DNA from 2 places in the Priestia sp. FSL H7-0729 genome. Region 1 is predicted to be linked to the other one. Evidence: riboswitches for the same ligand, from Rfam matches in the RefSeq annotation. Region 1 holds a riboswitch; the other holds the start of a gene.
What was found. Region 1 has a riboswitch for glycine ahead of gcvT (glycine cleavage system aminomethyltransferase GcvT). Riboswitches for the same ligand answer to the same signal wherever they lie in the genome.
Positions count from the first base shown of each region.

Region 2: linked by a shared signal. The riboswitch ahead of sdaAB (L-serine ammonia-lyase, iron-sulfur-dependent subunit beta) and the one ahead of gcvT (glycine cleavage system aminomethyltransferase GcvT) in region 1 are both predicted to bind glycine.

Region 1 is NZ_JBBOTQ010000005.1:43,637-60,463, reverse strand. It holds gene MHH93_RS13520 (PTS mannitol transporter subunit IIBC) at 1-1,360, opposite strand, end outside; gene gcvH (glycine cleavage system protein GcvH) at 1,780-2,172, opposite strand; glycine riboswitch at 2,516-2,638, shown strand; glycine riboswitch at 2,642-2,743, shown strand; gene gcvT (glycine cleavage system aminomethyltransferase GcvT) at 2,962-4,098, shown strand; gene gcvPA (aminomethyl-transferring glycine dehydrogenase subunit GcvPA) at 4,095-5,450, shown strand; gene gcvPB (aminomethyl-transferring glycine dehydrogenase subunit GcvPB) at 5,585-7,024, shown strand; gene ptsP (phosphoenolpyruvate--protein phosphotransferase) at 7,237-8,949, opposite strand; gene MHH93_RS13490 (HPr family phosphocarrier protein) at 8,942-9,217, opposite strand; gene ptsG (glucose-specific PTS transporter subunit IIBC) at 9,295-11,346, opposite strand; gene glcT (glucose PTS transporter transcription antiterminator GlcT) at 11,634-12,488, opposite strand; gene floT (flotillin lipid rafts scaffold protein FloT) at 12,655-14,211, opposite strand; gene MHH93_RS13470 (NfeD family membrane protein) at 14,275-14,811, opposite strand; gene MHH93_RS13465 (iron-containing alcohol dehydrogenase) at 15,092-16,255, opposite strand; gene MHH93_RS13460 (MSMEG_1061 family FMN-dependent PPOX-type flavoprotein) at 16,349-16,827, opposite strand, start outside.
Region 2 is NZ_JBBOTQ010000010.1:42,046-58,872, reverse strand. It holds gene MHH93_RS20600 (EAL domain-containing protein) at 1-608, shown strand, start outside; gene MHH93_RS20595 (methyl-accepting chemotaxis protein) at 782-2,878, shown strand; gene MHH93_RS20590 (arsenic transporter) at 3,061-4,353, shown strand; gene MHH93_RS20585 (phosphate ABC transporter substrate-binding protein) at 4,919-5,845, shown strand; gene pstC (phosphate ABC transporter permease subunit PstC) at 5,961-6,896, shown strand; gene pstA (phosphate ABC transporter permease PstA) at 6,899-7,786, shown strand; gene pstB (phosphate ABC transporter ATP-binding protein PstB) at 7,799-8,554, shown strand; gene MHH93_RS20565 (phosphotransferase enzyme family protein) at 8,751-9,764, shown strand; glycine riboswitch at 10,117-10,241, shown strand; glycine riboswitch at 10,246-10,380, shown strand; gene sdaAB (L-serine ammonia-lyase, iron-sulfur-dependent subunit beta) at 10,493-11,182, shown strand; gene sdaAA (L-serine ammonia-lyase, iron-sulfur-dependent, subunit alpha) at 11,172-12,149, shown strand; gene MHH93_RS20550 (alpha-glycosidase) at 12,321-14,081, opposite strand; gene MHH93_RS20545 (response regulator transcription factor) at 14,318-15,001, shown strand; gene MHH93_RS20540 (histidine kinase dimerization/phospho-acceptor domain-containing protein) at 15,058-16,563, shown strand; gene MHH93_RS20535 (ABC transporter ATP-binding protein) at 16,650-16,827, shown strand, end outside.

The DNA.
Region 1 (16,827 bases):
GATCGGTTAATACTTGTTGTGTGATCACCACGTCTGCATCCGGCGGGATTTCACTGATGGCCGTGTTGGTCACCGTAACGTCAATCCCCTCTGCTTTCATCTTCTTGCGAAGAATGGAAGCGCCCATGGCACTTGACCCCATGCCTGCATCACATGAGAAGACAATTTTCTTCACGTCTGTCTTCACTGTAGAAGAAGCCATATCTACGGCTCTGTCTGCTTCACGTTGATTAGCCGTAATGCCAGCGTTTGGCACGGTTCCTTGACTCTTCATGTCTTTCATCCGACTGGATGCGGACTCCAGATCTTCGTCCTTTTGTTTACCTGTTTTCAGCAACACTGCTGCAACCAGGAATGAAACGACGGCTGCTACAAGTACCCCTGCGAGCATCGGCAGGTATCCACCTTTTGGTGTTAAGAGGAAATACGCGATAATACTACCCGGTGATGGTGCTGAAACAAGTCCTGCCCCGGTGAGCATGAATGTTAATGTACCTGCGACGCCACCTGCGATTGCGGCAAGAATCAGAATCGGTCTCATCAGAATGTAAGGGAAGTAGATCTCATGAATTCCCCCGAAGAAATGAATGATAACGGCACCTGGTGCAGAAGATTTGGCCATTCCGCGTCCGAAGAAGCAGTAAGCTAGCAAGATACCAAGTCCCGGACCTGGGTTGGATTCAAGCATGTATAGAACAGATTGTCCTAACTCTCTTGCTTGATCGGTTGCTATCGGGGTCAGAATCCCGTGGTTGATTGCATTGTTCAGGAACAATACTTTACCTGGTTCAATGATTAGGTTGACCAGCGGTAGCAGGCCCAGATTCATCAGACCTTGTACGCCGGCAGACAATACTTTGCTAATCGCTTCTACAGCAGGCCCAATACCCAGTAGAGCAAAGATCCCCAAGATCCCGCCAATAATACCGGCTGAGAAGTTGTTAACGAGCATTTCAAATCCGGCTTTAACTTTACCTTCGATCGATTTATCGAATTTTTTAATGATCCATGCTGCTAAAGGTCCGGCGATCATGGCCCCGAGGAACATCGGAATATCACTACCCACAATGACCCCGATGGTCATAATGGCACCTACGACACCACCACGCTGACCATGCACCATCGTACCCCCGGTGTAACCAATCAACAGTGGCAGCAAATATTTGATCATCGGATCAACTAGCTGCGCAAGCGTCTCGTTAGGGAACCAACCTGTTGGAATGAACAGAGCCGTAATTAATCCCCAGGCGATAAATGCACCCATATTCGGCATGACCATACCGCTCAGGAATCGGCCAAAACGCTGCACACCTACCCGTAGCCCACCTTTGGAATTGGACGATTGGTCCAAATTACTCATTGTATTATCCTCCTCGGATCAAGTGATTATGATTTATGAAAGGGGTATCATTTCTCCCCTGCTGTAATCCTAAGCGAGAATGCTCTCCTGTTCAATCAAATGAAAGCGTACTTTCGTCATGAACAATGATGACAACATTAGGTTATGTAATCGTTTTAATTGATGCATAATGGCTGAAACCATTGGTACACAAGGCTTTTCTTGCCTATGACTTTTGTCATTTCCAGCATCATTTTCTACCCTATAGCTTGGTCCAATCAGAGGATTTACATCCACAATCTGCTTAATTTCACATTCTCAATCGTTCTTGAAAAACACAAAAAACCTGTGCAAGCATTCGGCTCACACAGGTCAAAACTATTTAAAGCTCATTTTATTTTGTTATAAAATATATGTTAATAAGTACAAGTTCGTGGATCCTATTCTTCCGTATGTTTACGATACGCTTCTGCATTCATCAATGAAGATAATGCTGCTGTCAGATCTCCCTCAACACGAATCTCAATCATCCAGCCTTCCTCGTAAGGAGAGCTGTTCACGAGTTCAGGTGAATCTTGCAATGAATCATTGACTGCAATAATTGAACCTGTGACGGGAGAGAACAAGTCCGACACCGTTTTGACCGATTCGATCGTTCCAATGCTGTCTTCTGCTTTTACATTGGATTCAAGGTCAGGCAATTCCACAAACACAATGTCACCCAGCTGATGCTGCGCGAACTCGGTAATGCCAATACGTACAGTATCCTCCCCTACGGTTTGCACCCATTCGTGCTCTTCACTGTACAGGAAATCACTTTTCAATTCGCTCATCGATATCCGCCTCGCTTTTCATTAATGAGTGCATGCGTTCTTTGACCCTAACCTTTTTCCCAGAACATAGCGTATGATATTTTTGATTCAAATGTCAAGATACCTCACAATTTATTTGATAATGGCCTCCTCAAACCGTAACCTGAATACACTCTTTCTACATATACTGGTGAATATTAGAATAGTAAGCGCAACCTTTTTAAATACACGAACGATAAAATGAAATTTAAAATAAACATTCGGTTTTTAATCATTATTTATGATATCGTTCTTGACATAGGTAGTGGATTCACGTTTTAATGAGAGGAGTAAATGTGTTTATTGGACTATGTTATACCCGCGGATGAATGTAAAGGGAGAGATTACCCGTGACACCCGATTCGGGATGTACATGAGGTAACGCCGAAGGAGTAAACCACCGATAAGCGGGGGTGAATCTCTCAGGCAAAAGGACTTTTACGGGACGCAACTCTGGAGAGCATCTATTCGCCCTGTGCGGGCGTCATGATCACCCAAGGGGAAACCTGCTTTACTAATGTGGCGGGGTAACTCTCAGGTACAAGGGACAGAGCCTTAGAATGCAGCGTGCTACTTGGCATGCCGATTCTTTGGCCTGTCCTTTTCCTTTTTCCCAAAAAAAACGAAATACAGGATGTAGAACGGCGCTGCCATAGCTGCCTTACCATACTTATCTACGAATGACTCCTAACTGAAAATTAAAAAATACTCTGGTTCATTGATCCACGATTGCATATTCGGCCGTTTGACGGCCCATGACGAGGTGATTTGATGTCCGATTTGCTTAGAACACCACTCTTCCCACTATATCAACAATATGAAGGCGTACGGTGCATTGATTTTGGAGGCTGGGAACTTCCGGTGCAATTCAGCGGAATCCAGAAAGAGCATGAAGCGGTGCGTGAGCGTGCTGGACTGTTTGATGTATCCCATATGGGCGAATTTACGGTACAGGGTGAGCAGGCTGAAACATTTTTGCAACAAATGATGACCAATGATGTGACCACGCTGGTTCCGGGTCAAGCCCAGTACACCCTGATGTGTTATCCAGATGGCGGTGTGGTGGATGATCTGCTCGTGTATAAGCTGGAAGATCAGCATTATATGCTTGTCGTTAACGCCTCCAATATCGATAAGGATTGGGCATGGCTTCAAGAGCATCTGATCCCTGGGGTAAGCATGACCAACGATTCGGAGCAGACGGCACTTCTCGCCCTGCAAGGACCACTGGCTGTAGATATTATCAGAAAAGTTACAGATACGGATGTATCCACGATTGAACCGTTTCGTTTTGTGCAGAATGCCGAAGTCTGTGGAGTAAAATTGCTGTTGTCCCGTACCGGTTATACCGGTGAAGATGGCTTTGAACTATATGTTCCTGCGGACCAGGCCGCTGCGGTGTGGAATGGATTAATGCAAGCTGGTGAAGGTTACGGACTCGTACCAACCGGACTTGGTGCCCGGGATACGCTGCGCTTTGAAGCGAGGCTGCCCCTGTATGGTCAGGAATTGTCGGCAACCATCTCTCCGCTTGAAGCTGGTGTTGGCATGTTTGTTAAGCTGAATGCTGGACCTTTTATCGGACACGAAGCCTTGTTACAGCAGAAAAATGACGGTCCCGCCCGTAAGCTGGTCGGCATCGAAGTGCTGGAGCGTGGCATTCCACGCCCCCACTATCCGATTTACGCCGAAGGCGTACAGATCGGTGAAGTAACAACAGGTACGCAATCACCTACATTGAAGCGTAATCTGGGGCTTGCCCTCATCGACAGCAAATATGCTGCGCTCGGAACCCCGCTTGAGATTGAGATCCGCGGCAAGAAACTGAAAGCCGAGGTCGTAAAGACCCCTTTTCATAAACGGACACGTACGTCAAAGACACCTACTCAAGGAGCTGATCAAGCATGAGCAAGCACCGTTATATTCCCATGACCGAGCAAGATCAGAGCGCCATGCTCGCAACCATCGGTGTCGATACGCTGGAGGAACTGTTCCAGGACATTCCGCAGGAGATTCGTTATCAGGGCGAGCTGCCCGTATCCTCCAAACTCGATGAATATGCGCTGACACGTCACATGTCCAAACAAGCTGGTGCCAATGCCAATTTCGAAACTCACGCCAGCTTCCTCGGCGCAGGCATATACGATCATCATGTTCCTTCCGTCATCAATCATGTCATTTCCCGTTCCGAGTTCTACACTGCCTACACACCTTATCAGCCTGAGATCAGCCAAGGTGAATTACAGGCCATTTTCGAATTTCAATCCTACATCTGTGAATTGACCGGTATGGCTGTAGCCAATGCCAGCATGTATGACGGCGCAACCGCCTTTGCCGAAGCAGGGAATCTGGCCGCAGCGGCAACTCGTCGCAAACAGCTCATCGTATCCCGTACCGTTCATCCGGAAGCCCGTCAGGTATTGCAGGCATATGCGCATGGACTCCGTTTGGAGATTGTCGAGATCGGCTATAAGGATGGAGTCACAGACTGGAATGCCTTGCAAGCCGCCATATCGGATGATACCGCAGCTGTCATGATCCAGAGCCCAAACTTCTTTGGTGCCGTGGAAAATGTAAAGCAAGCCGCCGACCTCGTGCATGCGCACAAGGGTCTCCTCGTTGTAAGTGCTAACCCGCTATCGCTGGGTCTGCTGGAAGCCCCAGGCAAGCTGGGTGCCGACATCGTTGTAGGCGATGCGCAGCCCCTTGGCATCGCCGCTTCACTCGGCGGCCCGACATGCGGATATTTCGCCGCATCCCAGCCCCATATGCGCCGGATACCCGGACGGATCGTTGGTCAGACAACTGACCGCAACGGCAAACGCGGTTTTGTACTGACATTGCAAGCACGTGAACAGCACATTCGCCGCGAAAAGGCGACATCCAATATCTGTTCCAACCAGGCTTTGCTTGCGCTCAGCGCATCTGTCTATATGTCCATCATGGGTAAACAAGGCATGATGGATGTCGCAGATCTGAATCTGCAAAAGAGCCATTACACGCTGAATACATTAACTGCGATTCCCGGCGTTAGCCTAACGTTTAATGCCCCAACATTCAATGAATTTGTGATTAAGCTGCCTGAAGGAACCGACGTGGATGCCCTTCAATTGAAACTGCTGGATGCGGGCTTTATCGGTGGCTACGAACTCGGACGTGATTATCCGGAGCTTGCCGGACATATGCTGATTGCTGTTACAGAACGGCGCACTAAGGAAGAGATTGACGAATTCGCACGAGCATTGGAGGGATCACTGTGACTCAGGAAACGACGACAACGACAACATCGGTACAAAAACAATCGGAAACAGGTACCTCTGTCTCCACTTCGGTTCAACCTGAGACGGATACAACATTTAGTACACAGACCTTATCTCCTGCTCCAGAACAATCATTGATTTTTGAACTCAGCAGCCCTGGGCGTGTCGCTTATTCCTTGCCAGAATGTGACGTTCCTCGCCAGTCTGCCGACACGTTGATTCCCCGGGAAATGCTCCGTTCGGAAGCAGCGGCACTGCCAGAAGTGTTCGAGGTAGATGTTATCAGGCACTATACTGCGCTATCCCGTCGCAACTTCGGCGTAGATAACGGATTCTACCCCCTGGGCTCTTGTACAATGAAATATAATCCAAAGATTAATGAGGATGTTGCACGTTATAACGGTTTCGCCAAAATCCATCCGTACCAGCATGAATCCAGCATTCAAGGTGCACTTGAACTGTTATATACGTTGCAAAACGACCTTGCAGGTCTGACAGGTATGGACGCTGTGACCTTGCAACCGGCCGCTGGTGCCCATGGTGAATGGACTGGACTCATGATGATTCGTGCCTACCACGAAGGTCGTGGTGAACAACGTACCAAAGTCATCGTGCCCGATTCTTCGCATGGTACCAACCCGGCAAGTGCAACCGTTGCAGGATTCGAGACGGTGACAATTCCGTCCCGTGCAGACGGACTGGTTGATCTGGACGCGCTCCGTGCAGCCGTTAGCTCGGATACAGCAGCATTGATGTTGACGAACCCGAATACACTTGGTTTGTTCGAGAAAGACATTCAGGAGATTGCATCCATCGTACATCAGGCCGGTGGCTTGCTGTACTACGATGGGGCGAACTCCAATGCCATTATGGGCATTACCCGTCCGGGTGATATGGGCTTTGATGTGGTGCATCTGAACTTGCACAAAACGATGAGTACGCCTCATGGCGGTGGTGGACCCGGTGCCGGACCCGTCGGGGTGAAGAGCCGTCTGATCCCGTTCCTGCCTAAACCGATGGTCATTAAGAACGAACAGGGCGTATATGCACTGGACCGTGAAGGAGATCAATCCATTGGTCGAGTGAAAGCCTACTACGGCAACTTCGGTATTCTGGTACGTGCCTATGCCTATATTCGCACCTATGGACCGGAAGGCTTACGCCGTGTCTCTGAATGTGCGGTACTGAATGCCAACTATATGATGGCACGTCTCGCACCTTACTACGAGATTCCATATCCAGGCGTATGTAAACATGAATTCGTCATGTCTGGTCGGGGATTAAAGCAGTACGGTGTACGTACACTGGACGTTGCCAAACGTTTGCTTGATTTTGGATATCACCCGCCTACGGTGTACTTCCCTCTCAATGTGGAGGAATGCATCATGATTGAGCCGACAGAAACCGAAAGCAAAGAAACGCTGGATGGATTCATTGATACGATGATACGGATTGCCAAAGAAGCGGAAGAGACACCTGAATTGGTACTGAACGCACCTTACGGAACACCGGTTACTCGTCTTGATGAAACAACAGCAGCTCGTAAACCTGTACTGAACTGCGCTTGCAGTTAATCCAATCATTGTTATCACGAAAGCTCTTGCTGACATTCCAATCAGCAAGAGCTTTTCCAGTTGCCTTCCCTCCGAATCATATTATCCCGCTCATAACAAAAAAAGCCGATATCCACAGTGAATCGCGGATACCGGCAAAATCGCTACATTAATGCAGCTCATTATCGGAAAAAGAAACCCTTAAAATCGGGTGGAAACCCCGTAAAATTACATTACGCTTGAATGCTTTGAACCAATTCAACGACTTGTTCAGCCGTTTGCATATCCAGAGCTTTAGCAGCCAGTTCCTGCATATCCGCACGGGACAGCTTGGTGATCTGACTACGAGCTGGCAGAATGGATGTTGCGCTCATGCTGAACTCATCCAATCCAAGGCCGAGCAGCAATGGAATTGCTGTTTCGTCTCCTGCCATCTCACCGCACATGCCAACCCATTTGCCTTCACGATGTGCTGCATCGATAACCATTTTAACCAAACGCAAAATGGCTGGGTTGTAAGGTTGGTACAGATAAGACACTCGTTCGTTCATACGGTCAGCAGCCATTGTGTATTGAATCAGATCGTTCGTTCCGATACTGAAGAAATCCACTTCTTTTGCAAACTGATCCGCCAGAACTGCAGTCGAAGGAATTTCGACCATGATTCCGAGTTGAATGCTGTCAGAAACAGCAATACCTTCAGCAACCAGCTTCTCTTTCTCTTCGAGCAAGACAGCTTTTGCTTCACGGAATTCACCAAGCGTTGCGATCATTGGGAACATGACACGCAGATTTCCATGTACGCTTGCACGCAGCAATGCACGCAATTGTGTACGGAAGATATCCAGACGGTCCAGACACAGACGAACTGCGCGGAAGCCGAGGAATGGATTCATTTCTTTTGGCAGATCCAGGTATGGAAGCTCTTTGTCCCCACCGATGTCGAGTGTACGAACAACAACAGGTTTGCCTTCCATTTTTTCCAGTACCGCTTTGTAAGCATTATACTGAATGTCTTCGGAAGGAAGCTTGTCTCTGCCCATGTACAAGAACTCGGTACGGTACAAGCCTACAGCCTCGCCACCGTTCTCAAGAACACCTGTTACATCATTTGGTGTACCGATGTTGGCTGCAAGTTCAACATGAACATTGTCCACGGTTACCGTTGGCTCATCACGCAGTTTTCTCCACTCTGCACGTTGTGCATCATACTGTTCCTGTTTGGTACGGTATTCTGCAATAACCTCATCAGTAGGGTTAACCAGTACGTGACCATCCAGACCGTCAACAATGATCATATCGCCTTGTTTCGCTTGAGCCAAGATGTCCTTGGTTCCAACAACAGCTGGAATTTCAAGAGAGCGAGCCATAATCGCTGAGTGAGAAGTACGTCCACCAATGTTGGTTGCAAAACCTTTAACAAATTGGCGGTTCAATTGAGCCGTGTCGGAAGGCGTCAGATCCTCCGCCAGCACGATTACTTCTTCATTAATTTCAGCCGGACTCATGAAGTCGATACCAAGCAAGTGATTTAGCACACGTTTGGTAACGTCACGCATATCTGCTGCACGTTCCTGTAGGTATGCACTCTTCATGTTCTCAAACATGGAGATAAATTGCGATGCCGTTTCGTTCAAAGCATATTCTGCATTGATCATATCATCTGCAATTCTAGCTTTAACCGGATCAATCAGTTCCGGGTCATTCAGAATGAGCAAATGCGAAGCAAAAATCTCAGCTTTTTTCTCGCCAAGCTCTTGTAAGGTACGCTCTTTGATCGCCTCAAGCTCAGCCTGGGATTTACCCAGAGCCGAGTCGAGTTTTGCGATCTCTGCGTCAACGTCGTTAATTTGGCGTTTTTCTACAGAGTAGTCAGGATGCTCCAAGATAAACGCCTTGGCGATAGCAATACCCGCCGAAGCCGCGATCCCAGAGACATTAAGCATTAATTTCGCCCAACCCTTCGTTAACCATAACGTCAGTCAAAGCTTGAAGAGCTTCAGCTTCGCCTTCGCCTTCAACGATGATGCTGATGGTGTCGCCTTGTTCCAATCCGAGGGAAAGAACACCCAGGATGGATTTCAAAGTTACTTTTTTACCGTTAGCTTCTGCAAAGGATTCTGCACCTTTGAATTTGTTTGCTGTATTAACCAGGGCTGTCGCCGGACGTGCGTGGATACCATCTTCGTCTGTAATTCTGAATGTTTGTTGCATTACAATCATCTCACTTTCAGTAGTTTGGTTTAGGCATTGCATATATTTACACTTGCTTGCCATCGTCGTAACACTTCTTATTTTATCTCAATGATTGGCTGATCGCCAACTTTCAGCACTCCACTCTTCTTCAGGGTTACCGTGGAGCCTTCTGGCAGGTTGGTGAAGATAACTGGTGAAATGATCGATGGAGCGTTCGCTTTGACATACTCCAGATCGACTTCCATAATCGGCTGACCCGCCGATACCAGATCACCTTCCTGTACCAGTACGTTAAAGCCTTGACCCTTCAGCTTCACCGTATTGACACCTATATGAACAAGCACTTCCTTGCCTCCGTCGGACATGATGCCCACGGCATGTTTGCTTGGAAATACATTAAACACTTTACCATACACAGGAGAAGTTATTGTGCCATCATGTGGCAAAATTGCGAAACCATCACCTGTCATTTTTTCAGCAAACACTGGATCAGGTACATTCGTAATGTCCATCAACTCACCATTGACTGGCATGACGATGTCCTCAGCAACGATACGCTCGCCTTGTTCACCTTGTGCCTTCTCCTCTTCAGGAGTTGGTTTGGTTGCTACTGGCGTTGGTGCTGGTGTTCGTCCTGCAATAATATCCTGCATTTGAGATTTGATCGTGTCGGAACGCGTTCCGAAGATGGCTTGAACATTATTACCCACTTCAAGCACACCAGATGCACCCAATTGTTTCAAACGATCTTTTTTCACATTGGATTTCTCATTAACTTCAATCCGCAAACGAGTAATACAAGCGTCCAGATGTTTGATATTCTCTTTGCCACCAAAAGCTTCGAGAATGTTATGAGGCAGGTCATCCGTTGAACCAGATCCTCCACCAGATTCGGTTTCAGGCGTTGCTTCTTCACGTCCTGGTGTTTTGAGATTGAATTTGCGGATGATAAATCGGAAACCGAAGTAATAGATTACCGCAAGAATCAATCCGACAATAATAACGTCCCACCATGGTGTACGGTTCGGAATAATACCAAAGATCAGGAAGTCAATGAACCCACCGGAGAAGGTCATCCCGATCTTAACACCCAGAATTTGCATGGTCATGAAAGACAAACCTGCAAAGATACAGTGCACTGCAAACAGAATTGGTGCTACAAACAGGAACGAGAACTCAAGTGGTTCTGTGATACCTGTCAGGAACGAGGTCAGCGCAGCTGAACCCATGATACCTGCAACATACTTTTTGTGTTCTGGTCTTGCTTCATGGTACATCGCAAGAGCGGCCGCTGGCAAACCAAACATCATGAACGGGAATTTACCAACTTGGAACGTTCCCGCTGTGAGGTTCACACCATCACGCAATTGATTGAAGAAGATTTGCTGATCACCACGAATGACATCTCCAGCTTTGTTCACGTACTCACCGAACTCAAACCAGAATGGAGAGTAGAAAATGTGGTGAAGACCAAACGGAATTAGTGACCGTTCCACAACTCCGAAGATGAATGCTGACAATGTCGGGCTTGTATCTACCATGAAGTGAGATACAGCATTCAACCCATTTTGAATCGGTGGCCAGATCACCACGAGAAGTAACCCAAGCAAGAGGGATACAACCGAAGTGATAATCGGAACGAATCGTTTACCAGCAAAGAAACCCAGGTAAGACGGCAGTTCGATTTTGAAAAATCGATTGTAACACAGCGCGGCGGCGATACCTATGATAATACCTCCGAACACGCCTGTACTTAATGTTGGGATACCCAAAATGCTGGCATAGCCTGGCACTTCACCGATCATTGCCGGAGTAACCCCTACCGCGGTACCCAGTGTGACGTTCATAACCAGATAACCGATGATGGCCGCGAGACCTGCAACCCCTTCGCCACCAGCCAATCCGACGGCTACACCGACGGCGAACAGCAATGCCAGATTATCGAATACGATCTGACCCGCGTTCATCATAATTGTTGCGATCGAATTCACCCAAGGGGTGTCGAGCGCCGTTACATATTGCAAGAAATCTGGATTAACCAGCATGTTACCGATTCCGAGCAGCAATCCTGCCGCTGGCAGAATGGCTACAGGTAACATAAGAGCTTTACCAACTCTTTGCAATACACCAAAAAGCTTTTTAAACATCGCGTCGTATCTCCCTTTCGTCTAAGTTTGTATGTCGTGATGCAAGCAAGGAAACACAAAAAAGGCATGAATTAATAAAGTTAACTGTGCCAACCTTGGGGTATAGCATACCCTGTACAAGGAAAGAACAATCACACTTTAATTAACTCATGCCTGATCGAGTCAGTAACACGTCGCTTATGTTTATTCAGTTGCTTGATTACGGAAACCATTGTAGCACCAGTTCTAATCTATTGCAAGCCTTTACACCAAAAAAATCATTTTGGCATTCCATCACTGGAATGATTTCACTTATTCTCTTCTTCCTTCCGTTGATTTAGCCGTTGCAGATGAATGGTCAAATACCCTACTTCGGCAGGGTAAACTGGAAGCTTCAGTCTTTTCTCCATCACTTTGGTCAGTTTCCATGCAAGCGAGTACATTTCGGGATACTCCAACTTAAGCAGAGAATCCAACTTATGAAGTTCTTCCACTTTGTCTCCACGGCGAACACGCTCAAGAGCGAAACGAAGATGAGTCAGCAAACGCGAGTAATCAAGCGATTCCGTTTCAAACGAATAATCGAGTTGATCGGACACCAGGTTCACCAAATCAGTGATCAACTGTGAATGTTCACGTACCTGGGATATATTTTGATTGGTCATTGCACTATAGATATGAAGGGCAACAAAACCAATCTCGTCCATCCCCAAATCAACGCCCATTTTCTCTTTGATCAGACGAACAGCGTAATCCGCCATTCGATATTCTTCAGGATAAATCTCGCGGGTTTCATATAAAAATGGATTTTGTATGACAATGCCCTGCTCCTTGCGTTTTAACGCGAAAGAAATATGATCGGTTAATGCAATATGGATATGTTCATTCAGAGGAACATCCGTACGCTCTGCAATATACGTAATAACTTCGTTAATAATCTCGATCAGTGCTTCATCCACCTGTGGAAGAAGCTGTTTGTACTGCTCTTGCTCCTGCTGGTTTTTCAAAATGAACATTTTCTCCACAGCCATCAATGGAATGTGATCACTCGGCTTTCGGTTAAAGCCAATGCCTTTACCAATAACAACGACTTCCCCGTGTTCAGGATGCTGTGCAATGATTACATTATTATTTAGCGCTTTATCTACATGCAGGCTGCTCATTGTTTGCACCTCTTTTTTCACACCTTCTTAGGTGCGATTAAGTCACACCCTGTTACGAACGAAAAGACACCCGGAGCGGGCAAACCGCGCCGGACGTCTCGCTTAAAAAGTAACAAAAATTCGCCTTAAGGTCAATAGAGCAACCATGCAAGATTCGAAGTGCTTCTTACTCGTCAACTCCAGCTTTTTCCACAATCTTGTCGATTATAGAAGGAGTTGTAACAGCCTCGCTCTGTTGAATGGCAACTGGGGCAGGTGATTTGGACTTGGTAAGGCCCTTGATCAGCTGTTCTACATCAATGCCGGATACGCTCTTAAGCATCTCTGGAGCCGTCGCCATAAGTTCGGTAACATAGTTACTTACTCGTGTGGCACCTTCACCCTTACCTGTATCTACCACCGTCAGTTTATCAATAGATGCAATTGGCTCTGCAATTTTGCCAGCCAATTCAGGCAGCATTTTGACAATGATATCGAGTACAGCCGCTTCGCCAAACTTCTGGAACGCCTCGGCCAGTTTTTCCTTCGCTTCTGCTTCTGCAAGTCCCTTCAAACGAATAACTTCGGAGTCCGCTGTACCTTTTGCAAGTTCAGCATCCGCCATAGCCTGACCTTCAAGTCGCTTCTGTTCAGCTGTTGCTTTGGCGTGTGTTTCAATGGAGTACTGTACTGCATCTGCTTCACGCATTCTTTTAGCTTTGTCTGCTTCGGCAGCCTGCTCTACTGCATAACGATCTGCTTCTGCCTTTTTCTTCACTTCGGCGTCATATTGCTTCTCACGTACGATGATTTCCTTAGCCTGGAGGTCAATTTCCCGTTCCTTACGAACGAGTTCAACCTTCATTTCCTCTTCGACTACGGTTTGTCTGGCACGTGCTTCATGGATATGGTATGCCTGATCGGCTTCCGCTTTGGCTGTATCCTGATCCCGCTTAAACGTGGCTACTTTCAGTTCCTTCTCTTTGGCAGCCTCGGCGATATTGGTATCCCGCAGCAACTCTGCTTTTTGCCCCTGCTCTTCCGCATTGGCCTTCTGAATACGCGCATCACGCATCGCTTCCGCTTCAGCAATCTCGGCATCCCGCTTCACTGCTGCAATTCTCGGTTTACCGAGAGCATCCAGGTAGCCCTGTTTGTCACGAACATCCTTGATGGTAAAGGAGACAATTTGCAGACCCATTTTCTTCAGATCTCTAGCGGCTACGCCTTGAACCTCTTGTGCAAACCGATCCCGGTTCCGATATACTTCTTCCACTGTCATTGTACCGAGAATGGCCCGCAAATGCCCCTCCAGTACCTCCTGTGCTTCGCTTCTCAGCGCTTCTACAGGTTTACCGATGAATTGCTCAGCTGCCGTAGCAACGTCCTCTACAGCGCCACCAACCTTGATAATAGCGACACCGTCTGCAATTACTGGAACACCTTGCTCCGTGTACACTTCGGGTGTGGAGACATCTAGCTTGTGTGACAACAAGGAGATAAACTCGGATTGCTGGAATACGGGCAGGATAAATGCACCGCCACCACGAACAATCTTAATTTTCCGGCCAGAATCATCATCAGATATATTTTTGCTACCCAAGAATGATCCTGTAACGATCATCGCTTCATCCGGTCCAACCGTTTTGTATCTCGCCCAAAAAGCCAGACCTAAAATCAGTATGACAGCAACCACAACTATAGGAATCAACAATACATCCCAATTCAAATTCAAATTTTCCATTCCACATCTCTCCCCTTAATTAATCATGATGAGTGCTTAAGCTACTTAAGTGGTAAAAATACGTTATAAATCTTTAAGTACATTTTCATCCCATTCCGACACACGCAATACACCATCTACAACATCCACTACAACTACACGGGCTCCCACCGCAATGGGGAGGTGTTCAAAACTGGATGCCGTTTGAATCGTGCTACCGGATGCAAAGCGGATCATCACTTCGCCAAAACCTTTTTCCGGCACCGGAATGGTAATTTCCCCAATTTTCCCGGATAACTCTTTCATTGAAAATGCAATGGAGACATCGCTGTTACGCATCGGTTTGATATATGCGAAGAATACCAGCATGGCTGCAGCAATACCTATAAGCAGGGATAATATTAGACCCGACATCGCACTTAATGAACTATAACGTGTCAGCATTATGCCTGCCCCACCGAAGGTTGTAATGGAACCAGCTAGCACAACGGGTTTGAAAAAATCAAGACCTGGCATTTCGAAGGCTCCGTCCAGCAAGCCGTCAATCAAGTCACCCAGCACAAGGCTGACAACCGCAAATATTGCTCCTCCGATTAGACACCCCCAATAAATTGTCTCCATCCCCTGTTCCTCCTCTCCTCTGCCGCAAATTCATCCTAACTGAGCATTCCACATGTAAATAAATACGTAGCTAACATCAAAATGTTTCAAAATCTTTCCTCAATTGTATTCTGAAACCGATAATGGGTATTATCACGACATTCTGTTCCTCTTGCTCCATGTTCCTCCATCATTCACGTGTACAGCCCGAATACATGAAAAAAACCGCAAGCCCCTATGAAGGAGACTTGCGGTTATTGGACAACAGGATGTGTCCGTTCACTTGTAAGTGATTATAGAATTAAAGAGAAGCTTTGTAGATGGATACAACATCTTCCCGTTGCAGTTTCTTGAAGTTACCAAATGGACCAAACAGCATAGCTTTATCAGCCATAACATCGATCTGGCTATCATCGATATCATAATCAGCCAAACGGTTAGGGGCACCAATGGATGTCCAGAATTTACTGAGTGCATCGATACCTTCTTCAGCAATCTGTCTGTCCGACTTGCCTTCAGGATTCACTTCGAATACATTGATCGCCAGACGTTTGAATCGATCCACATTGACATCCAGATTATGTTTCATCCAGTGTGGGAACAAGATCGCCAGTCCGCCACCATGCGGGATATCATATACTGCGGATACCGCGTGTTCGATATTATGTGTTGCCCAGTCTCCTGCAAGACCCATATTCAGCACGCCATTCAGTGCCATTGTTCCGCAATACAGAATCGTTTCGCGCAGTTCATAGTTCTCCAGATCTTCAACCAGACGCGGTGCTGCTTCCATGACAGTACGCAGAATCGTCTCACAGAAGCCAAGTTGAACCGGTGTGTTGGCATCCAGATGGAAGTAATGCTCCAATACGTGGGACATCATATCCACCATACCATATACCGTTTGGTCCAGTGGAACAGTGTATGTATTCACCGGATCCAAGATGGAGAATGCAGGGAATGAATATGCGCTACCCCAACCTAATTTTTCTTGTGTATCCTGATTCGTAATAACTGAACCTGAGTTCATCTCCGAACCCGTTGCTGCCATCGTTAATACGGTACCAAGCGGAAGAGCGTCCTGTGCAACGGCTTTGCGCTGAGCAAAATCCCACATGTCGCCATCATATTTAGCACCTACAGCAATCGCTTTGGAGCAGTCCAGTACACTACCGCCACCTACAGCGAGGATCAAGTCGATGTTATTGGTTTTGCAAAGGTCTACCCCTTTGTGCACCGTAGAAAGACGTGGGTTAGGTTCAACGCCTGCCAGTTCAGTCACTTCTGCTCCGGCTTCCTTAAGCAATCCGATCACTTGATCGTACAGCCCACTGCGTTTGATACTGCCGCCACCATATACAAGTAGAACCCGTTTACCGTATTTCGGCACTTCTGTCTTTAATGCTTCCAGTTGTCCTTTACCGAATATCAGACGGGTTGGATTATAGAATTGGAAAGATCTCATATCTATTGTCGCCTCCAATGGAGTTTAGAATTTTTAGTGCAACTCCAATTATAGTACCCCGTTTATAGAAAAACAAATCGATAGCCACTCACTTTATAACAATCCGTTAATCTCCAAATGTGCTCTAAACATCTCGCTCGTTGAAGGCAAATCCTCAGCGTCCACCCATGTTTCATGCTCCCATAACCCAGCCTGTTTGAATGCTCGCGGACAATGAATAAAACACTCTTCCACATCCACAATGACAGCTGCACCTATGGTTTTACCACTCCACCCCATGCTCGCAATGAATTCTTCATCCTTGGTGATGGATGCTGTACCGTTGATACGCAGCACTTCATTCATTCCCGGAATCAGAAAGAGCATACCGATACCTGGGTCAGACAGGATGTTAAGCAAGGAGTCTATCCGTCGATTGCCTGGGCGTTCTGGATAAACGAGTCGATATGTATCATACACTTTTACGAACCCTGCTCCATCTCCCCGTGGAGACACATCACTTTTACCATTATGATCGGACGTGGAGAGGAAAAATAATGGTGACATGGATAAAAAATTCTGAACATGTGAAT
Region 2 (16,827 bases), on a different contig from region 1:
TTGCGCGTGAGACCGGACTACATTCTTTCCTGGATCGAATGGCGCGTATTACTGCTATTGAGACCAGTGCTGTTTTTCTGCCACATGGTGTCAAACGCTTCGTAAATTTCCTGCCTTCCTCCATATATAACCCCGAATATTGTCTTACACATACGTTTGAAGCGATTGAACGTCTTTCGCTCGACCCTAAAGATTTTGTGTTTGAAGTCGTGGAAACAGAGCAGATTCAGCATATGCCCATCTTGCAGCAGATATTTGAGGTGTATCGTTCCCGTGGAATGTCGGTTGCATTGGATGATGTAGGTGCCGGATATTCGACAATAGAGTTAATGAATCGGTTAGAACCGGATTTTGTCAAAATAGATCGAAGTCTTATTGATCGTTGTGATCAGGATTCGACCAAACAACAGCAAATTCTTCATATTGTTGAGATGTCGAGTCGATTTGGAGGTCAAGTCCTTGCTGAGGGGATCGAACGGATGGAAGAGTTTGAATTCTGTCGTTCCATAGGTATTGAGCTTGCACAGGGCTATTATTTTGGTAAACCCTCGGCACAACCTCCAGGCGAGCCATACTCCAATGCTTCATCTAATACATGGAATAATTAGTAATCTGTACCTTGTACAAGTCACTTCTGATCAGAGGTGGCTTGTTTGGCGTGCCTGCACATTTTTCTCTCAAATAAATCCCCTTATCTAGCCGATATATAAGATAAGCCTTTTAGATTCATTCATACATAAAAAGAAAGAGGGCATTTTTACATTTAAAGGGGGATAAAGACATGAGTGAAACTCAGGATAACAAAGCAATGAAAGCTGCGAAACCTGCCAAACCAAAACATAATCAAAATAAAAAGAAGAAGAAAAAGAAAGGTTTCGTCTGGAATATAAGGAACAAACTATTAGTCTCCTTCCTGGCCGTTCTGCTCCTGCCAAGCTTGGCGATCGGCTTGATCACACTAACGATGGCTGAAGATGGCGTACAAGGACAATTAGTGGATAGTGCCAAGCAGAGTGTGAGCACTGCCAATACCATTGTAGAAAGCCAAGTGAATTACAAGATCCATGATATTAACTATTTCGCGGATGCCCTTGATCCGAGCCTGATCAAAGGAGAGAACGATAGTACAGAGCTTCAGTTGAAGCTGGAGCAATATCTGGGTTTACATCCGGATGCAATGAACATTTTTGTAGGAACAACCGACGGAGTCATGGTTCGAGGTAAACCCACAGCAAGCAGCACACGGGGAGATGCATATGATCCTAGGGAGCGGGAGTGGTATACACTTGCGATGGAGAAACCAGGTACCGCTGTCGTATCAGCTGTATCCGTAAATACGGATGGCGTTGCCGTTGTATTTATCTCCAAAACATTAAAAGACCAGTCCGGTGTTGTTGGTTTGTCTCTGGACCTGACAGATCTACAAGAGCAGGCATCCATTAAGGTGGGTAAAGAAGGCTACGTTATTATTATGGACGCGAACAAAAATTATGTCGTTTCTCCTGTAGTAGAGCCAGGGACACAGGAAACTAGCGGATCGCTGGATAAAATGTATGAGGGTCAAGAAGGTCAATTCGATTACGTATTTAACGATCAGCCGAAGATGATGATTTTCTCAACAAATGAAGCAACGGGTTGGAAAATTGCCGGTACGATGTTCAAGAGTGAAATAACCAGTGCGAGCAAGGACATTCGCATGATTACATTTATAGTGATTCTCGCGGCGACCTTCCTAACCCTTATCTTTATTATCTGGTTTACACGATCCATGCTGCGTCCGATCAAGCGACTGCAGGAATCGGCCAGAGCTGTAAGCAAAGGTGACCTGACCGTGAAAATGGAAACAGGCCGTAAAGATGAAGTCGGTGATCTGGCGAAGTATTTCGAGCGTATGGTGGATAACCTGCGGATGATGATTCTTGGTGTACAGGAAACAACAGAGCAGGTATCTGCTTCTTCTCAAGAATTGTCTGCCAGTGCGGAACAAACGACCAAAGCAATCGAACATTCAACACTGGCTATTCAGGAGCTGGCCGAAGGTGCTGAGCAGCAGGTGAACAGCGTGAAAGACGGATCTGGACAGATGAGCCGAATGGCCGAAGATGTTCGCATGATGTCGGAACGTGTGCAATCGATCACGGCAAATATGCGGAATACATCTGGTGCAGCTTCTTCTGGTAATGAGGCAGCTGGACAGGCTGTGGAGCAGATGAACAGCATTCAGGAAACGGTGGAGCAGCTAGGAACGGTGGTTCAGTCTCTGAATTCCCGTTCGGTAGAGATCGGCAGCATGGTTGATGTCATTGCCTCCATCTCAAAACAGACCAACTTGCTCGCATTGAATGCTTCCATTGAAGCGGCTAGAGCAGGTGATGCAGGGCGTGGGTTTGCTGTCGTAGCGGGAGAAGTACGTAAACTGGCAGAAGAATCCGGTAGCTCGGCAGCACAGATCGGTGAGGTGGTTCACAATATTCGTCAGGATATGGATGCCGCTCTAATCGCCATGAATGCCGCCCAGACTCGGGTGGGAGAAGGGATTCAGGCCGTGAATACGTCCGGACAATCGTTTGCCCAGATTCGGGAGGCGGTGGAAGATGCTGTTCATACACTGGATGACTTGTCTGAAACAACGAAGCAACTGGAGAACGGTGCATCCCACGTTGCGAAGGCGATGAGCGATATTTCGAATGTGACCCAGGAATCAGCTGCAAATACAGAATCTGTGTCTGCATCTTCGCAAGAACAACTGGCATCGGTAGAGGAAATTTCATCATCGTCTGCACATCTGAACAGTATGGCAGAACAATTGCAAGGATTGCTTGGCATGTTCAAGATGGTTGAGGATACGCCGAAGGATAAGGGTAGCGACAAATCCTAGGAAGTAGACCACCATTACTTACCATACTTTTTCGAATAGAAGAAAATAAAGATAGACATTACTTCTGCGGCCCTGTATAAATATATCGTCTGGTTCTTCCGCGCATCATGCGGTGTAATCTTACAATATAATGATTAAATGAACGATAGAATATATCGAGACAGGGTACAGCAGGAGGCACTATGGTATATGTAGCAATATTAATTTTTGTAGTAACGATCACCTTGGTGATCTGGCAACCTCGTGGGTTGGGCATCGGTTGGACTGCCTCGGGTGGTGCATTGCTCGCCCTATTGTGTGGAGTTGTGAGCTTGAATGATGCCTCAGATGTGGCATCCATTGTATGGAATGCAACGCTGGCCTTTGTTGGCATTATTATGATTTCTCTCATTCTCGACGAGACGGGTTTCTTCGAATGGGCTGCCCTTCACATGGCAAGGCTGGCCGGAGGAGACGGTCGCAGACTGTTTTTATACTCCATTTTGCTTGGGGCCGCGGTGTCTGCTTTGTTCGCCAATGATGGCGCAGCGCTCATTCTGACGCCAATTGTACTCGCAATGGTGCGTGCGTTGAAGTTCGATGAGCGTATGGTGTTGGCTTTTGTAATGGCGAGTGGATTTATCGCAGATACCACATCATTGCCGCTGGTCGTCAGCAATCTGGTCAACATTGTGTCTGCTGATTTCTTTGGTATTACCTTTGTGGAATATGCAGTGCGCATGGTTGTGCCGAATCTGTTCTCGATCGTGGCGAGTACAGGAATGTTGTTTTTGTTCTATCGCAAAAGCATACCCCGTCGCTACGATATCTCCGCAGCACGTGATCCGAAGGAAGCGATACGTGATCCACGAATGTTCCGGATTGCCTGGTTCATGCTTGGGCTGTTATTGGTAGCTTATGCATCCAGTGAGTTTTTGCCGATTCCCGTATCGGTTATCGTCGGCTCCGTGGCCTTGCTGTTCGCTGTACTGGCGCGTAAGAGTGAGGCTGTTGACCTCAAACGGGTCATTAAGGAAGCGCCGTGGTCGATTGTGGTGTTTTCGGTGGGCATGTATATCGTCGTCTACGGACTGCGTAATGCAGGATTAACAGATCATCTGAGTCGCTGGCTGGATGCCATAGCAGAGCATGGTCTGCTGGCTGCTTCGCTTGGGATGGGTATCATCGCGGCCGTATTATCATCAGTGATGAACAACCTGCCGACCGTGTTGATTAACCTGTTAGCCATCCAGGGTGCGCACACCGAAGGTATCATTCAAGAGGCATTGATCTATGCCAATGTCATTGGTTCTGATCTGGGTCCCAAAATGACTCCGATTGGGTCTCTTGCTACATTGCTGTGGCTGCATGTGTTATCCCGCAAAGGTGTGAAGATCACATGGGGGTATTATTTCAAAGCAGGCATCATCCTGACCATTCCCACCTTGTTAATTACCCTAGCTGGGTTGGCATTATGGTTATGGATTATAGGTTAGTAAATTAGATTTTACATTAAGTATGAATAAGATAATTCTGTTGTAATGTAAAAGCTGCTCTCGCAGCCGGTGCTACACACTGGCTGTGAGGCAGTTTTTTTATGTTCCTTTGTTTCTTCTATAGAAGAAACAGATTTTCTTTCTCTATCAAAGAATCAACAAAGAATTTAAAGAAGGCCAGCCTATTATAGGGCTGGCCTTCTTTGCATACTTCCCAGGCAGGAGATTGAAATGCCTGAGATCCAACGAGCGCTGACACAGCGGAGGGAACGGAACGATTGTGGAAAAGCGAAGCGTTCGCCTTTATCCGCGGATGTATTCCTTGAAAAAAGTAAATCATATAAATCCGGGGATAACAGCGATTGAAACAACGTCCGTTACCGAAGCGACCACTTCAGCGCAATTTCTCTCAGATAAATTTCAATATGCAGCTGATATTTTTAACATTGCGTTTACAAAACACTGATTTTAAGATGACATACCGAAACTACAATAAGTAAAGAGTTGATGGTGAACAAACAAATTCACAAAACGCCATCACTACATTGGGGGAGGAAAACAAAACATGTTTAAAAAGTTGCCGTTTATTTTGATGACCTTAACGTTCGTACTGGTACTCGCAGCATGCGGATCGAAAAATGACGCTGGTACAGAGGGTGCCGCAAGCAATGGATCAGGAGAAGCTGCTACTGAGCTTAGCGGTAACATTCTGGCAGTCGGATCGACAGCATTGCTACCTCTGGTAGAACAAGCTGGACAGAAATTTATGGCAGTTGATGAATATAAGAACGTAACGGTTCAAGTTCAAGGTGGCGGTAGTGGTACTGGTTTGACACAAGTATCTGACGGACAAGCTACAATCGGTAACTCTGATGTATTTGCAGAAGAGAAACTGGAGGACGAAGCCAAAGTAAAAGAACTGGTTGACCATCAGGTAGCAGTAGTAGCTATGGCTCCAGTTAGCAACAAAGATGCAGGTGTAGAAGATTTGACGAAGCAACAACTGATCGACATTTTCTCCGGTAAAGTAACGAACTGGAAAGATGTTGGTGGCGCGGATAAAGCAATCGTTATTGTAAACCGTCCAAGTAGCTCCGGTACTCGTGCAACGTTCGAGAAGTATGCATTGGGTGAAAAAATGGATGATATCCAAGGTTCGATTCAAGAAGATTCTTCTGGTAACGTAAAAAAATTGGTTTCTGAAACGCCAGGTGCTATTGGTTACCTTGCCCTGTCTTACTTGGATGACAGTTTGCAAGTATTGAAATACGAAGGTGTAGAAGCAACAGTGGAGAACGTAGAAGCAGGAACTTATCCAGTGTGGGCTTACGAGCACATGTATACCAAAGGTGAGCCGGATGCAGCAACAAAAGCGTTCCTGGACTACATCCTGAGTGATGAAATTCAACAAAATGACGTGACAGAACTTGGATACATTCCAATGTCAGGTATGAAAGTAAAACGCGATGCAGCAGGTAATGTGGTTGAGTAATCTTTGAACTTGCGCATACAGCGAAAGAGGCGGACTTAGGTCCCGCCTCTTTACGCGGTTTGCTCTGAAATAATCCCATATTTTGCATTAATTCTACTATAGAAGGATGGTTGTTATGGAACAGACCGAAGGGGGAACGGTAATGAATAACAAGTTGAAACCGCGCCGGCCCTTAAAAGAGAAACATTATTGGGAAGAGTGGACGGGACGGATCTATACGTCGATTTGTGTCGTTTTCCTGATCGTTGTCATGTTTTCCATTGTTTATTTTGTAGCGTCCAAGGGACTGTCCACATTTTTCCAAAATGGAATAAGCATAAGCGAATTCCTTGGTGGAAAGACGTGGAATCCAACTGGAGAACCTGCGTTCTACGGGGCATTGCCGTTCATTACAGGTTCTTTCATTACAACCTTGCTTGCAGCATTGATCGCTAGTCCACTTGGCTTGTGTGCAGCACTCTTCATGACAGAGATTGTACCGGGTAAAGGGAAAAAGATATTGCAACCCGCGATTGAGCTCTTGTCCGGAATTCCGTCCGTTGTGTACGGATTTATCGGTCTGAGTGTCATCGTACCGTTGCTGCGCAGTATCTTTGGTGGAACAGGCGTCGGGATTGCAGCCGGATGTCTTGTTCTCGCGGTAATGATTCTTCCTACGGTAACAAGTATTATGGCAGATGCGTTGTCTGCTTTGCCAAAAGGATTGCGTGAATCCTCGTACGCACTGGGTGCCACTCGCTGGCAAACCATCTACCGTGTCATCATTCCAACGACTTTGCCAGCATTGTTGACAGGTGTCGTTTTGGGTATGGCTCGTGCTTTTGGTGAGGCCCTTGCTGTGCAGATGGTTATCGGTAATGCACCGCATGTTCCAACATCCTTGCTCGAATCAGCTTCAACATTAACAAGTGTAATTACACTCAGCATGGGTAATACCACGATGGGTTCCGTTCATAACAATGCACTGTGGAGTATGGCGCTTGTCCTGTTGGTGATGACATTTGTCTTCGTCATTCTGGTTCGCCTGCTTGAAAGGAGAAACCGGGTATGAAAATGAAGGCAAAGACGGTAGATAAAATAGCAACTTCCGTTATCGTTGTATTGGCCCTGTTCATTGTTATATTATTGCTCGGTCTGCTTGGCTTCATCATGTATAGAGGTATTGGACATATTAGCTGGAACTTCCTGACGAGCGCACCACAGTTGCTCAAAGGCGGCGGCGGGATTGGTCCACAGCTCTTTAACTCGGTATTCTTGCTTATCCTGACATTGCTCGTTACCATTCCACTCGGATGGGGCGGCGGAATTTACATGGCGGAATACGCCAAACCAGGCAAGATTACCAGCTTCATTCGTCTGGTCGTTGAAGTGTTGTCCTCATTCCCATCCATCGTTATCGGTTTGTTTGGTCTCTTGTTGCTAGTCAATCAATTTGGTCTTGGTTTCTCTCTAATCTCGGGTGCCTTGGCTCTGGCGATCTTTAACTTGCCACTAATGGTGCGGACAACGGAGCAAGCCTTCCGGGCCGTTCCTAAGGAACAGAAGGAAGCCGGTCTGGCGCTTGGACTGTCCAAGTGGAAAATTATCACTTCCATTCTACTGCCTGTGGCATTGCCGAGCTTGATTACGGGTACGATCCTGGCATCGGGCCGGATCTTCGGTGAAGCAGCCGCACTGATGTTCACCGCAGGTATGAGTAGTCCACCATTGGACTTTACAGATTGGAATCCGACGAGTCCAAGATCACCGCTCAATCCTTTCCGTCCGGCAGAAACACTTGCTGTTCATATCTGGAAAGTAAATAGTGAAGGCATTGGGCCAGATTCCAAAGAAGTGGCAGCAGGAGCATCCGCTGTGCTTGTCATTCTCGTGCTGGCGTTTAATCTAAGTGCACGCTGGATCGGTCGGGTTGTATTCCGCCGTATGACAGCTTCGAAATAAGGAGGAACCAACATGGCCATACCTTTTGGTACGGAACAGTTAAGCATATATTATGGACATTTCCAGGCAGTGAAGCAGATCAGTCTGGCGTTTCCTGAAGCAAGTGTAACGGCGCTTATTGGCCCGTCTGGTTGCGGTAAATCCACGTTCCTTCGGTCGCTTAACCGGATGAACGACGAGATTGCCGGTTCCCGCACAGAGGGACATATCTGGATGGATGGTAACGATCTGAATGAGCCCGGAACCGATGTAATCAAGCTTCGCCAGAAGATTGGCATGGTGTGGCAGAAGCCGAATCCTTTTCATAAGTCCATCTACAACAATATCGCGTTTGGCCCCCGCTACCGCGGTACGAAGAGTAAGAAGGCACTGGATGAAATTGTGGAGAAAAGCTTGCGCCGTGCCGCGCTCTGGGACGAAGTGAAAGACAGGCTGAATGAGTCAGCTCTGTCCCTCTCAGGTGGACAACAGCAGCGTCTATGTATTGCCCGCGCCCTATCTGTTGATCCGCAGATTCTGCTGCTCGATGAGCCAGCATCTGCTCTTGACCCGGTATCTTCGGGTAAGGTTGAGGAATTGATTACCGAACTTAAAAAGGATCTAAGAATTGTTATCGTTACACATAACATGCAGCAGGCAGCGCGCATCTCGGATTATACAGCTTATTTCTATCTGGGGAACATGATTGAACACGGGGATACAGAGCATATTTTCACCAACCCCGACAATCGTCTGACGCAAGAATACATTATGGGTCGTTTCGGTTAATTGGATCAAGGAGTGTCACATAGAGCAACAGACAGAGAGAGTAAGAAGTAAATAGAGACAAAAGGAAGCACAATACCTGGACGGTTGTTCGGGGTTGTGCTTTTTAATTTGATTTTGGAAGAATTTGCTGTGCGTAGAGCAATCATGCTACGATATTTAGTATAAAGATAGCGTTTACATAACTCCGAAGGAGAGGATGATAATCACTACGGATCAGAGGTCTTACGACCATATGGCAGCTCAGATCATCAAGAACTATAGCATGGAGAAACCTGTCGTTTCCTATATTCGTCACAACGAGAACCTGACGTATCATGTCGTTGATGAAGCGAGCGGGCAGAAGTATCTGCTGCGTATCCATCAAGCCGCATATGCAAGTATGTCAGGCATTCAGCATACGCCTCCTGCACTGGAGGCTGAGATGAACCTGCTTCATGAGTTAAATGCAACGACAGCATTACGCGTACAGCATCCGGTACGTAATGTATCAGGAGATTGGGTCACGTTATGGACAAGTGAAGCAGGTAAAGAAATCTGCTGTACAGTACTGGAGTGGATTGAGGGCAGGGACATCCAACAGGGAGAACGCCTGACAACCGAGCAGATATATGATCTTGGTGCGCAACTGCAGATGCTTCATCAATATGGACGTGTGCAGAATCAGACAGATCGAACTAAGGTACGCCCGGCATATGGCAATGTCCATGAGAATCTGGTCATGTTAGGGCAGCTGGAGGAAGGTGTCCGACTGGGGATTTTTACAACGGAAGACTTCGATCTGCTTCTTGAGACGTTTGAGAACATTAATAAGCAGCTAGCAACGTACCCACAGCATGCGGAGACATGGGGGATCATTCATGGGGATATTACGCGCAACAATCTGCTGATCACGGATCAGGGGATATCCATGATTGATTTTTGTCTACACGGTTATGGTTATTATCTGTTCGATGCTGGAGGGGCAGCGCTTATGTTCAATCGGGAGGAACGTGACCTATTCTTATCCGGTTATACCAAACAGATCGCTCCACTGACGGATCGTGATATCCGATTAATGGAAGGATTCATGTTGATCTTTACACTTGGTTATTATGCTTTTCAGATGGCGAACGAGTCTAGGCACGAATGGATGAAAGACCGCATGCCAAAGTTATGCAGCAAGTATTGCAGACCCTATGTACAGAACGAGCGTATCTTCTACGAACTGTGAATGATAATCCAGGTGCGCAGATCCGGAAGGGCTATGAACAGTGTAGCTCAAAGATTATGGTTGCCTGAATACCCGAACAATTTCGTGATCAATATCATAAATAGTAGTAAGCGCTTTATCATTGAAGGGAAATGAAATAAGTTCATTAGAAGTTCTTTTCATCGCATTAATGTAATGAAAGCTGACAAAATATTCTGGGTTTTATCGATTCGATAGGGATTGAAGGAAATACATCCAAAGAAATCGTTAAGTTTGTTGACACTAATCTTCCGGTCGATTAATCTTAATGAAGAAGAATGAACGATTTCCATTACTGTTCTGACATGAGCTCAGAATAGTTCCATACAGCGGATGATAACGAGCGGGAGAGACCTGGGCAGACCGAGTAAAATCGCATGCTACCAGGCACCGAAGGAGCAAGCTGCTGCGCACCCGGCGCAGTGGTTAATCTCTCAGGTAAATGTACCATCGTTGGACGCAACTCTGGAGAGTGCGCAAACTGCGCCACCCAAGGGGTATATAATCAGTCAGTCCGGTGACTTGTCTGCAATCGCAGGCCGTGCACCCTGTCGTGAGACACTGCTGATTGTGAAACTCTCAGGTATCGAGGACAGAGAGAGGGCCTGGGGCCTTCTTCTGTCCTTTTTTGATGTCATCATTCAGTAATTAAGGAACATTATGGCATGGGATCTGGATGGAAATGACGAATACAATTGGAGGGTTACAAGGTGCGATTTAAAGATGTTTTTTCAATTATTGGTCCGTCGATGACGGGGCCTTCAAGTTCACATACAGCTGGAGCAGCAAGGCTGGGAAGAATCGCTCGTCAGTGGTTAGGTTGTACGCCTGAACGTGCGCGGCTGACGCTCTATGGTTCATTCGCTGACACATATCAGGGACACGGAACAGATCTGGCACTGATCGGCGGTCTGCTGGATTATGTCACAGACGATCCGCGTATTCCAGATGCAGAGCAATACGCAGAGGAAGCGGGAATGGAAGTCGAGTTTTATACAAGCGGCCTGCCTGCTCCTCATCCCAATACGGTCAAAATTGAGTTGTGGCATGGAGGACGTACATGTTCCTTAATCGGTGCTTCTATTGGTGGTGGAAGTGTATCGGTACATGCGATGAATGATTTTCGTGTTCAGATTAGTGGTGAGTTTCCGACACTCGTGCTGCGACATGCAGACAAGGCAGGGGTACTTGCGTCAGTAACGTCCACGATTAGTTCATCCGGGGTTAACATCGGGTATATGCAGGTGGATCGGAAAGCCCGAGATGGCGAAGCGCTTACTGCGATGGAAATGGATGGGGTGCCGAATCCTGAGATGCTCCAACGTCTAAAGGAGCTGGATCATGTACTGGACATTCGTGTCATCGATTTGAAGAGAGGAGTTGATTCGGATGCGATTTAAACATTTACACGAGCTGAATACGATCTGCACAGCGGAATCCAAAACGATTGCTCAGCTGATGATTGAGGAGCAGGTTCAGGAGACCAATACACCGGAAGCGGATGTTGTGAAGCAGATGTCTGAATATTATCAGGTGATGAAGGAAGCGGTCCGTAAAGGGTTAACGGAAGATACCACATCACGCAGTGGATTAACGGGTGGAGACGGTAAAAAAATGGCTGAGTACATTCGCAAGGGTGAGACTTGCTCAGGAGATGCTTCCGCACTTGCCATGGCGTATGCCTTGTGTGTATCTGAAGTGAATGCCTCCATGGGCCGCATTGTGGCAACACCAACAGCCGGTTCCTGCGGCATTATCCCCGGTGTCTTTATTAGCTCACAGGAGCGATTTGGCTGGACGGACGAACATTTGGTGAATGGGTTGTTCTGCGCGGGAGCGATTGGTTATGTTATTGCGAACAATTCATTTATCTCTGGTGCAGAGGGTGGTTGTCAGGCAGAAGTGGGTTCCGCGATTGGCATGGCTGCGGGTGCCATGGTTGAACTGCGTGGAGGTACACCGGAACAGGTCGTTCATGCCGTAGGCTTGGCGCTAAAAAATACACTCGGTCTCATCTGCGATCCGGTTGCAGGTCTCGTTGAAATTCCGTGCATCATCCGTAACGGACTGGGTGCCGTAACTGCACTGGCTGCAGCCGACATGGCCCTGGCCGGAGTGCGTAGTGCCATTCCGTCAGATGAAGTTATTGACGTGATGCTGGAAGTAGGCAGTGCGATGCCGAGCCGTCACCGGGAGACAGCCCAAGGCGGGTTGGCTCAGACACCAACCGGCCGTAAAATGATGCAGAAGCTGGCTAAACCGAAGGCCAAGCGTGCAGAGCCTGAGACGGAGTCGAAGCCAGCGGATGCTGACACAACTACAAGTGGGGCGGATAATGCTCAAGTGCACACGGACCCTCAGGCTTAATCTGAACGGGACCACTGCGATATAATCAGTGACATTATGATATAACCGTGATATAAAAACAAGCGTCCGCGAACCCGAATCCGGGTTCTGCAGGACGCTTGTTTAATACCGCCAGGTGATGTGAAGATGGACTCGCTTATATATGATCTCAGGTGTATGTGTATTATGAATCTAGTCCTGGCTTACAGCCGTGCTCAGTACGGCATATCCATACGCGGGCAATTCAATGGCAAGCACGTCATCTTCCTTGGCGGTACGATGGTTTCCGCCGAACAGCTCGGTCCATTCCTCGTCACCAGCCTCTAGCTCGACAATAGCTGTCTCTTCTGAGCGATTGAACAGAACTAGAATGCGTTCCTGCTCGTTTTGTCGCTCAAATACCAATTGGCTGCCATCCGGGCGAGCCTGAAGGAATCGAACGCTGCCTTCTGCACGCAGGGCCGGATGAGCATGACGCAGGGAGATCAGTTTCTGATAAAAGTTGAATAGCTCACGGTCCTGCTTCGCTTCATCCCATTCCATGCATTTACGGCAGCCCGGATCATGCTCGCCGTCCATGCCAATCTCGTCCCCGTAATAGATGCACGGCGCGCCCATGTAACTGAACTGGAATAACGCAGCCAGCTTCATTTTGCGCTGGTCGCCTTCACACAGCGTGAGCAGCCGTGGGGTATCGTGGCTATCCAGCAGGTTGAATGCGACTTCGCTGGCCTGAAGGGGATAACGGGACAACTGTCGTCCGATGGAGTTCGCGAACTGTTCGGCGTGCATTGTATTTTTCACAAAGAAAGCATTCACGGCATCGGTAAACGGATAGTTCATGGACGCATCGAACTGGTCGCCTTGAAGCCAGGAGGAGGACTCGTTCCATACTTCGCCCAGAATATAGGCATCCGGATTAGCGGCTTTGACTACACGGCGGAAATCACGCCAGAAGGCATCATCCACTTCGTCGGCAACATCTAGCCGCCATCCGTCCGCACCCACTTCCTTGATCCAGTACTCTGCAACCTCCAGCAGATATGCCTTAACCTCGGCATTCTCCGTATTCAACTTAGGCATGTGCGCTTCGAATCCAAAGGTCTCATACGTAGGAATGCCGTCCTTCACGTCGAGCGGGAATCCATGTACATGGAACCAGTCCTTGTATTTGGATTGTTCTCCATTCTTCTGCACATCTACAAACGGCGCAAATGTCTTCCCGGAATGGTTGAACACAGCATCCAGCAGTACACGAATTCCACGTGCGTGGCACAGCTCGACCAGTCGCTTCACGGTATCTGCGTCACCAAAGTGCCGGTCTACCTGAAGGTAGTCTTCGGTATCATATTTATGATTGGTGGTAGCTTCGAAGATGGGTGTAAAGTAGATCGCATTAATACCAAGATCACTGATGTAATCCAGATGGTCGATCACGCCCTGAAGGTCACCGCCGAAGAAATTGAAAGGTGTCGGCTCGCCACCCCACGGTTCCACTTTTTCCGGACTAATATCCGGGTTGCCGTTCGCGAATCGTTCAGGGAAAATCTGATAGAACACGGCATCCTTGACCCATGCAGGGGGAGTGAATACAGCTCCTGCATGAATATAAGGGAACTGGAACATACGCCCTGGATCATCGGGTTCTTCTTCCTGGAAGTCCGTCTCGGTCATCCAGATCTGTTCGTCTCCGTTCTTGAGCAGAAAGGAGTACTTCAGCCGGTGGTAGGGAGGTTTCACCTCGCCTTCGAAGTAATCGAACATGGAGTCAGAGGTGAACTTGGTTAAGGGAACAAGCGCTTTGGTTGCATCCCACGCATATTTGTCCCCAGTCAGGGCATGTACCTCTGTCAGATCATTCTTTTTGGCGCGCAGGCGCAGATGAATTGTATCCTGGTCATAGGCATAGGCCCAATTGCGTTTCGGTTGATGATAGATGGCTTCCAACAGCATAATGAAATTCCTCCCGTCAGGTGTAGGTATACTATGTACTCGGTCGATTTGATGGATATAACATTTCACACGTGAATGGATAAGCTATAATTAGAATGTGTGGTAACGTAAAGGAATTCAACATGGCCTCAACAAGATAACAAGATATGAATCCATGTGTTATAGACAGCTTTTATGATGATGATGCTCAGATATATCATTAACCCAATGGGGGCGGAAAGGAAACGAATATTCGGATGAAAACCAAACTGTTATACATTGAAGATGATACGGAAATTGCAACTTGGGTCAGAGCTGATCTGGAGGAGCGCGGTTATGAGGTGGTATGGCTCGGTAGTGGTGAAGGTGCAGCGGAGGCTGCTGTGGGTTGCTCACTCATTATTCTGGATGTCATGCTGCCCGGGCTGGATGGATTTACGGTGGGTCAGCGATTGAAAAAAGAACATCCCGCCGTGCCCATTGTCATGCTCTCGGCCAGAACGTCCATTGACGACAAGCTGCACGGTCTTGATTTTGCCGATGACTATGTGACCAAACCATTTCACCCTGATGAACTGGCTGCGCGGATTGAGGTCCAACTGCGTAAGGCGGGAACCGCGGTCTCATCGGATACAGCTCTGAAGCTGGATCACCTCTCCATCTATGAGAAGGATAACCGCATTGTTAATGAGGAGACGGGGGATGAAATTGTTTTATCGGGAAAACAGTTCCACATCTTCGCCTACCTGCTACGACATATGGGCATGATTCGAACCAAAGAGCAGATCTATGAAGCTGTCTGGAATGAGCCTTATCTGGATGGAGACAAGACTTTGATGGTACATATTCGACATCTGCGCGAGAAGCTGGAGCTTGACCCGGCTAATCCGGTCATTATTCAGACAGTCCGCGGTGTGGGATATCGCGTGAAGAAGCCATGATCCGGCGGTTCCAAGAACGGAAGACCATGAAGGCAGAACGGAAGGGAGAACGAAGCTTGGATTTTAAGCAGTCTGGGCGGCGAAAGCTACGCTTTGGGCGCTCCTTGATGTCCAGATATATCATCCTGATTCTGGCGGCCGTATTATTCGTGCCTGTCGTTCTTCCGATCATATCCATCATATATGTTGTCGTAGTGAATAATACGAATACGAATCAAGCAGCACCTTATGGTGACGTTACCCGAATCAGCAACCTCTGGTCGCGTGAAGCAAAGAACCTGGATGGTGCTTCAAATGAAGAGGTTAAGGCCCGATTGGAGCAATTACATGGCTCGTATCCCAAATCTTCCATGTATCGTGTGAATGCGAGCGGTGAGACCCTCTTCATTATCGGTGGTGAGGATGTAACCATTCAGAAATCCACATCGCCGGATGGCGGGACAGACACGACATTGAGATGGTCACTGGACACCGGGCAAACGGCAGAGACTCGAATTCCAGCCATATGGAATGTGAACAACACAATACAATTCATGAAAGAAGCTTCCTTTCGCGATCCGTTGACTGTAGTTGCATATATTGGCGGGGCTGAACAGGACAGAGGACAGGGCTTCATGATTATTGAAGTGCCGCGATCACTTCTGCAAATGACACAGAGTAACTGGCCGATGGAGCTCCTGTATCTCGGCATTGTCATGATGATCATCTTCATGATTTTCATCATCATGTCGATTCTCTTCTTCGCACGCATTCGCAAAAGGCTTATTCGTCTACAGACGGCTATGATGACCCCTGGCAAGGAAGGCATCCCGCTTCCGGTTGATATCCGCCGGTCAGACGAAATTGGTCAACTGGAGGAATCATTTAACCAGATGGTGCATCAACTGTCCGACAGCCGCGAGCGTGAACGTGAGGAAGAACAATTGCGCAAACGTCTGATTGCTGGGCTTTCCCACGATCTGCGTACCCCGCTAACAGTGATTCGTGGACATATGCATGCTTTGCACAAGGAAGCGCTGAGCGAGCAAGGTGAACGTTCATTACATCGCATGGAAGCGAAGATGGAGGACCTGAGCGGGCTCATTGACAACATGTTGTCCTACAATTTGCTCACGAGTGGTAAATATACGCTGAAGCTGGAAGAGAAAGATATGCTGCGAATCGTCAGGGAAACGGCGGCGGCCTGGTACCCAGTCTGGGAGAAAGAGCAATTCGACATTGATATCGACCTGCCAGAGGAACCGCTGATCTGGCATATGGATGAACAGGGCATGCGTCGTATCCTTGATAATTTGTTCCAGAACGTGATCCGTCATGCCGCCAGCGGGAAATATATTGGCATCTCAACCCAGGAGATTCAGGGCGAGACGGCCATCGTTATTCAGGATCGGGGTCCGGGAATGCAGCAGGATTCCGACACCAAAGGCACAGGTCTGGGTTTATCCATTGTAGACCTGTTGATTCGTGAAATGGGTCTGCGCAAGCGGGTAGACAGTTCCGATACAGGTGTCCGGACATACATCTACAGTGGTAAGGGAAGTAAGGAAACAAGCAACCGCTGAGATTTCTTTTTTTAAACTAAACTTAAACTGGAGACTACCTTGGCTTTAACCTTGAAAGGTTACGATAGTTCCGAGGTGATCATACAGTGAGTGAAAATATTATTCAAACGGCGAATTTATGGAAAACATACCGGGACCGTGCTGCGGTCCGTGAACTTGATCTGCATATTAAAAAGGGAGATATCTACGGCTTCCTCGGTCCCAACGGTGCCGGCAAAACCACAACGATTCGCATGCTTCTCGGCTTGATTAAACCAACCAAAG